2 regions of the Enterobacter sp. 3U4 genome follow, and region 2 is predicted to be linked to the other one. Evidence: predicted binding sites of a transcription regulator. Region 2 holds the regulator's gene; the other holds the start of a gene.
What was found. The regulator Fur, encoded in region 2, represses iron uptake genes when iron is present. The targets are predictions, from matches to a motif close to ATAATAATGAGAACNACTATCAA.
Positions count from the first base shown of each region.

Region 1: the regulator Fur is predicted to act here: its motif matches at 1,643-1,665, upstream of RVY89_RS03040 (Nramp family divalent metal transporter).

Region 1 is NZ_CP136665.1:627,520-630,939, forward strand. Features, by position in the region: gene RVY89_RS03030 (EAL domain-containing protein) at 1-123, shown strand, start outside; gene RVY89_RS03035 (NupC/NupG family nucleoside CNT transporter) at 168-1,355, opposite strand; gene RVY89_RS03040 (Nramp family divalent metal transporter) at 1,705-2,943, shown strand; gene RVY89_RS03045 (DUF2502 domain-containing protein) at 2,977-3,327, opposite strand.
Region 2 is NZ_CP136665.1:2,648,334-2,651,753, reverse strand. Features, by position in the region: gene chiP (chitoporin ChiP) at 1-956, shown strand, start outside; gene chiQ (ChiQ/YbfN family lipoprotein) at 1,004-1,330, shown strand; gene fur (ferric iron uptake transcriptional regulator) at 1,471-1,917, opposite strand; gene fldA (flavodoxin FldA) at 2,209-2,739, opposite strand; gene ybfE (LexA regulated protein) at 2,895-3,182, opposite strand; gene ybfF (esterase) at 3,311-3,420, opposite strand, start outside.

The sequences.
Region 1 (3,420 bases), 2.0 Mb from region 2:
TGCGTTGTAGCGGAATACGTCGAAACACCGGCGCAGCGGGAGATGCTCCTTCGCTTCGGTGTGGATTACCTGCAGGGCTACCTGATAGGCAAACCCAAACCGCTGGAAGAATTGCGGGCATAAAAAAACCGGGAGCCAGGCTCCCGGTTTTTGTTTAACGCTAAAGGTTAGAGCACCAGTGCCGCGATAGAAGCAGACAGGACGCTCACCAGCGTAGAACCGTAAACCAGCTTCAGGCCAAAGCGAGAAACCACGTTACCCTGCTCTTCGTTCAGGCCTTTAATCGCACCCGCGATAATCCCGATGGACGAGAAGTTCGCGAAGGAGACCAGGAACACGGAGAGAATACCTTCCGCGCGCGGAGAAAGCGTGCTGGCAATTTTCTGCAGATCCATCATCGCAACGAATTCGTTAGAAACCAGCTTGGTTGCCATGATACTGCCCACCTGCAGCGCTTCGTGAGCCGGAACACCCATCACCCATGCAATCGGGTAGAAGATGTAGCCCAGAATGCCCTGGAAGGAGATACCCAGCACCGCGGCGAACAGGGCGTTCAGGCCAGAAATCAGCGCAATGAAGCCGATCAGCATGGCGGCAACGATAATCGCCACTTTGAAACCGGCCAGAATGTATTCACCCAGCATTTCGAAGAAGCTCTGGCCTTCGTGCAGGTTTGACATCTGGATATTTTCTTCGCTGGCGTCAACGCGGTACGGGTTGATCAGCGAGAGAACGATAAAGGTGCTGAACATGTTCAGAACCAGCGCAGCAACCACGTATTTTGGTTCCAGCATGGTCATATACGCGCCCACGATAGACATGGAAACGGTAGACATTGCGGTTGCCGCCATGGTGTACATGCGGTTGCGGGACATCTTGCCGAGAATATCTTTATACGCGATGAAGTTCTCAGACTGACCGAGGATCAGGGAACTGACGGCGTTAAAGGATTCCAGCTTACCCATACCGTTCACTTTGGATAACAGGAAACCAATGCCACGAATCACGAACGGCAGAACGCGGATGTGCTGCAGAATACCGATCAGCGCGGAGATGAAGACGATAGGGCAGAGAACCTTCAGGAAGAAGAACGCCAGACCTTCGTCGTTCATTTTACCGAAGACAAAGTTGGTCCCTTCATTGGCGAATCCGAGCAGTTTTTCGAACATTTCGGAGAAGCCTTTCACGAAGCCGAGGCCTACGTTGGAGTTCAGGAAGAACCACGCAAGTAAAACTTCAATGACCAGCAGCTGGACAACATAACGGATACGAATTTTTTTGCGGTCTGTGCTGACCAGCAATGCAAGTGCAGTAACGACAACAAGTGCCAGGACAAAATGAAGGACGCGGTCCATATTTGCTCCAAATATGAGGCAGGTTTAATTTTCGTGCACATTCTATGTAACAAGCGAAAAGAAAACGAGATCGAGGACACACTATAGTTACATCCTGTGACGAGTCTCAAAAATAGTGATCCACAATACATTTTTGTTATGTTAGGTAAATGAGTGAAAAGTTAAGTTTGTGTGCTAGTCTTCACAAAAGCGCGCGCGATATTCAGTTTCTGTAAGATCGCCCCACTTACCCGCCCGCCTATCGTTCAAAGCTATCAGAGAAATCACTGTAAACTTCACAAATGATCTTGATAATCATTCTCATTTTGATAGCATTAAACATAGCAAAGGCTATATTTCAGAGGCAGAAATGACAAACAGTCGCGTAGAGGGTAGCAGTGGCAGAGCCGCGCGCAAGTTGCGGTTCGCATTAATGGGACCTGCGTTCATCGCTGCCATTGGCTATATCGATCCAGGTAACTTTGCGACCAATATTCAGGCCGGGGCCAGCTTCGGCTATAAGCTGCTGTGGGTAGTCGTCTGGGCTAACCTGATGGCGATGCTGATTCAAATGCTCTCCGCAAAGCTGGGGATTGCCACGGGTAAAAACCTGGCGGAGCAAATTCGCGACCATTATCCGCGCCCGGCCGTCTGGCTCTATTGGGTCCAGGCGGAAATCATCGCCATGGCCACCGATCTTGCTGAATTTATCGGCGCAGCGATCGGCTTTAAGCTGATTCTGGGCGTGTCGCTGTTGCAGGGGGCGGTGCTGACCGGGATTGCCACGTTCCTGATCCTGATGCTGCAGCGTCGGGGCCAAAAGCCGCTGGAGAAGGTCATCGGCGGTCTGCTGCTGTTTGTCGCGGCGGCCTATATCGTCGAGCTGATTTTCTCACAGCCGAATCTGGCCCAGCTCGCTAAAGGGATGGCGATCCCAAGCCTGCCAACCTCGGAAGCGGTGTTCCTGGCCGCCGGGGTGCTGGGGGCGACCATCATGCCGCACGTGATTTATCTGCACTCTTCGCTGACGCAGCATCTCCACGGTGGGACGCGCAAAGAGCGGTACTCCGCTACCAAATGGGACGTGGCGATCGCCATGACCATCGCCGGGTTTGTCAATCTGGCGATGATGGCAACCGCAGCCGCGGCTTTCCACTTTAACGGTCACACCGGTATTGCCGATCTCGACCAGGCGTATCTCACGCTGGAGCCGCTGCTGAGCCATGCTGCCGCTACGATATTTGGTCTCAGCCTGGTGGCTGCCGGTCTTTCTTCTACGGTGGTGGGTACGCTGGCAGGCCAGGTGGTGATGCAGGGGTTTGTCCGGTTCCATATTCCGCTGTGGGTGCGTCGCTCCGTCACCATGCTGCCGTCATTTGTCGTGATTTTGATGGGGCTCGACCCAACGCGAATTCTGGTCATGAGCCAGGTTCTGCTGAGTTTTGGTATTGCGCTGGCGCTGGTGCCGCTGCTGATCTTTACCAGCAACAAATCCCTGATGGGCGAGCTGGTCAACTCAACGCTGGTGAAGCGTACCGGGTGGGCCATCGTGGTGGTGGTGGTGGCGCTGAACCTGTGGCTGCTGATTGGCACAGCGTTGGGGCTGTAAAAGAAAAAGGAGCCGTGAGGCTCCTTTTTGCTGTTAGTCGTCATGACCGTGGTGGCCATGTCCGTGACCTTTGCCACGACCCCAGCCGCCGCGACGGTCGTCACGATCGTTCCACCCTTCACGGTAGCCGCGCTCGTAGGCGCTGCCTTTATACCAGCCGCGATGTCTGCCGTTATCATGTTTCCACCAGCGATCGCCGCGCCACTCATAGTGACGATGCCAGTAATCACGGTCGCGCCAGTCGCCGCCGTCCCAGTATCTGCCGTAGTCGTCACGATCGCCAATTTGTAATTTTACTGATGGCAACAGGGTGATTTCGCCCGCAGTGGCGATCAGCGGAGCCGAAGCCAGTAATACCGCTGCAAGAATCAGTGACCTGAACATACTCTTTCTCCTTCACGATCGGGGCCTTTGTTGGGCCTGTTAACGCAATTTTACGAGTTGGTAAACCTTCGTATCATCGCCTCAACTCCGAAT
Region 2 (3,420 bases):
GCGGTTATATTCAGCCAACTGGCCAGACCCTGTTAGCACCGCACTGGAGCTTTATGCCGGGTACCTATCAGGGGGCGGAAGCGGGAGCTAACTTTGACTACGGCGATGCGGGTGCGCTGAGCTTCTCCTATATGTGGACCAACGAGTACAAAGCACCGTGGCACATTGAAATGGACAAGTTCTACCAGAACGATAAGAAAACCAAAGTCGATTACCTCCACTCTCTGGGTGCGAAATACGACTTCAAAAACGATCTGGTTCTCGAAGCGGCATTTGGCCAGGCGCAAGGTTATATCGATCAGTACTTTGCTAAGGCCAGCTATAAGTTTGATGTCGCGGGTAGCCCGCTGAGTACCAGCTACCAGTTCTACGGTACGCGCGATAAAGTCAGTAACGGTGGCGTTAACGACATCTACGACGGTACCGCCTGGCTGCAGGCGCTCACCTTTGGCTACAAGGTTGGTCAGGTTGATTTGCGTCTGGAAGGCACATGGGTGAAAGCAGAAGGGCAGCAGGGCTACTTCCTGCAGCGTATGACCCCGACCTACGCTTCCTCCAACGGTCGTCTTGATATCTGGTGGGATAACCGCTCAGACTTCAACGCAGACGGCGAGAAAGCGGTCTTCTTCGGCGCAATGTACGACCTGAAAAACTGGAACCTGCCTGGCTGGGCGGTGGGCGCTTCTTACGCTTACGCCTGGGATGCAAAACCTGCCGACATGGCAACACCGGATGCTTACTACGATCCAAACTATCGCCTGAAAGAGTCTTCCTACAGCCTGGATGCTATCTATACCCTGCAGGATGGCCGCGCGAAAGGCACGATGTTCAAACTGCATTTCACCCAGTACGACAACCACTCCGATATCCCGAGCTACGCGGGCGGTTACGGCAACATCTTCCAGGATGAACGTGACGTGAAATTCATGGTTATCGCCCCATTCACTATCTTCTGATGAACGCACCGGCGGGCTGAGTCCCGCCGGTATGGAGACTGTACATGATGAAAAAAATCGTAATCGTCGCGTTGCTGGCATCAGGGCTGGTGGCGTGCGCTCAGACACAGGCACCGAAAGAGGACACCCGTCTGAAGGAGGCGTATAGCGCCTGCATTAATACTGCGGAAGGATCGCCGGAGAAGATTGAAGCCTGTCAGAGCGTGCTGAACGTGTTGAAGAAAGAGAAAGCACACGAGCAGTTCGCGACGCAGGAGAACGTCCGCGTGATGGATTACCAGGCCTGCATTCAGGCACGTAAAACCGGTAACGATCAGGAAGTGGCGAAGCGTTGCGATAAGATCTGGAACGAGATACGCAATAACAATAAATAAGTGCTTTACGCCCGGTGGTGCTGCGCTTACCGGTCCTACAAAGGTGTCATAGCCCGTAGGCTCGGTAAGCGCAGCGCCACCGGACTTTTTACAGGCAAAAAAAAGCCAACCTTGCGGCTGGCTCAGAGTATGAATACTGATTATTTCGCGTCGTGCGCGTGGTCGTCTTCGCGGCAGTCGCCTTCAGCGCAGTGACCGTAAAGGTACAGGCTGTGGTTGGTCAGGCGGATGCCATGACGCGCGGCGATTTCACGCTGGCGTGACTCGATGGAATCATCGCTGAATTCAATGACCTTGCCGCAATCGAGGCAGATCAGGTGATCGTGGTGCTGCTGCTGAGTCAGTTCGAAAACAGATTTACCGCCTTCGAAATTATGACGGGTAACAATGCCCGCGTCATCAAACTGGTTCAGCACGCGATAGACGGTAGCCAGCCCAATCTCTTCACCCATGTCGATAAGACGTTTATAGAGGTCTTCCGCACTGACATGGTGATTGTCTGGACCCTGAAGCACTTCGAGGATTTTTAACCGAGGAAGCGTAACTTTCAGGCCAGCCTTCTTTAATGCGGTATTGTTGTCAGTCATGCGGAATCTGTCCTGTTGCTAAACGATTCACTTCTGTAGGAAGTGACAGAAAATGCACCTGGGATAATGCGTCTCATTATAGAACTGCCATGGCTAAATGAAAACTGCAAGTCTCAGGCAAAATATGCTTATAAAAATGGGGTATCACCAACAAACTTGCTCAATGAAAAACCACATTTTATCAGGGAGACATTGTACAGGTCTGGGCGAAAAAGTTAAAAGATTGTAGCAATTAATTTAATCGGTTTGACCTGGTGCACGGGCGCAACCGCCGTTGCGCCGCGATAAAAATCAGGCGTTAAGAATATCGTCCAGGTGCAGTTCTTCACGGATCTGCTTAACCCATTTCTCGACGCGCTCAGCGGTCAGTTCTGGCTGACGGTCTTCGTCGATGGCCAGACCCACGAAGTGATCGTCATCGGCCAGGCCTTTAGACGCTTCGAAGTGGTAACCGGCGGTCGGCCAGTGGCCTACGATAACCGCGCCATTCGGCTCAATGATGTCGCGGATGGTACCCAGCGCGTCACAGAAGTATTCGGCGTAGTCTTCCTGATCGCCGCAGCCAAACAGGGCAACCAGCTTACCGTTGAAGTCGACTTCTTCCAGCGTCGGGAAGAAATCATCCCAGTCGCACTGGGCTTCACCGTAGTACCAGGTTGGGATACCCAGCAGCAGAATGTCATAGCCTTCCAGATCTTCTTTGCTGCTCTTGGCGATGTCATGCACATCAGCAACGTCTTTACCGAGCTGTTTTTGAATGTTTTTTGCGATATTTTCGGTATTGCCGGTATCACTGCCAAAGAAAATGCCGATGATTGCCATGAGTAAAATAACCTCTTGAAACTTAATAGTATGGTGGCGCAATTCGGCCACGGATAAGGGCAATAATAGCAGAACTGGCAACCCTGCGGAAACTGCTATCGCGCAGGACTGCACTCTGTGCTACATGAAAAGGGTAATTAAGGGAATTTTCAGACTTATGCCTGGCCGCGCAACGTCTCAAGCTGGGCGATCAGCATCTCTTCAATGAGCTCGCTGCGGCTGATATTTCGCGCGTCAGCCAGCTCGTTCAGCGCATCGACGGCGTCGGCGTTAAGCTTCAGTTCGACACGCTTAAGCCCACGATTTTTATCGCGTTTAAGCTGATTGCGTTTATTGATACGCAGCTGTTCATCGCGCGAAAGCGGATTCGTCTTCGGTCGTCCCGGGCGACGCTCATTCGCGAACAGATCTAGTGTCGTACGGTCCGTTTGTTCTTTGGCCATGATTCTGAGACTTCGGGGGAAACACGCCGCCCTGCTAATGCCCGGGCGATAAGCGCGCCATCATACATCACCAATAACGGCGCGCCAACGACTGGAAGCCCGCAGCCTTCCAGTCGCTCTCTTTTTAATCAATTTGTAGTATCAGCAAGATAGCGGCGAATGGCGCGCAGTACGGCGTCAGGTTTTTCCGCATGCACCCAGTGCCCGGCACCGGCAATAACGTGGGCGCGAGCCTGCG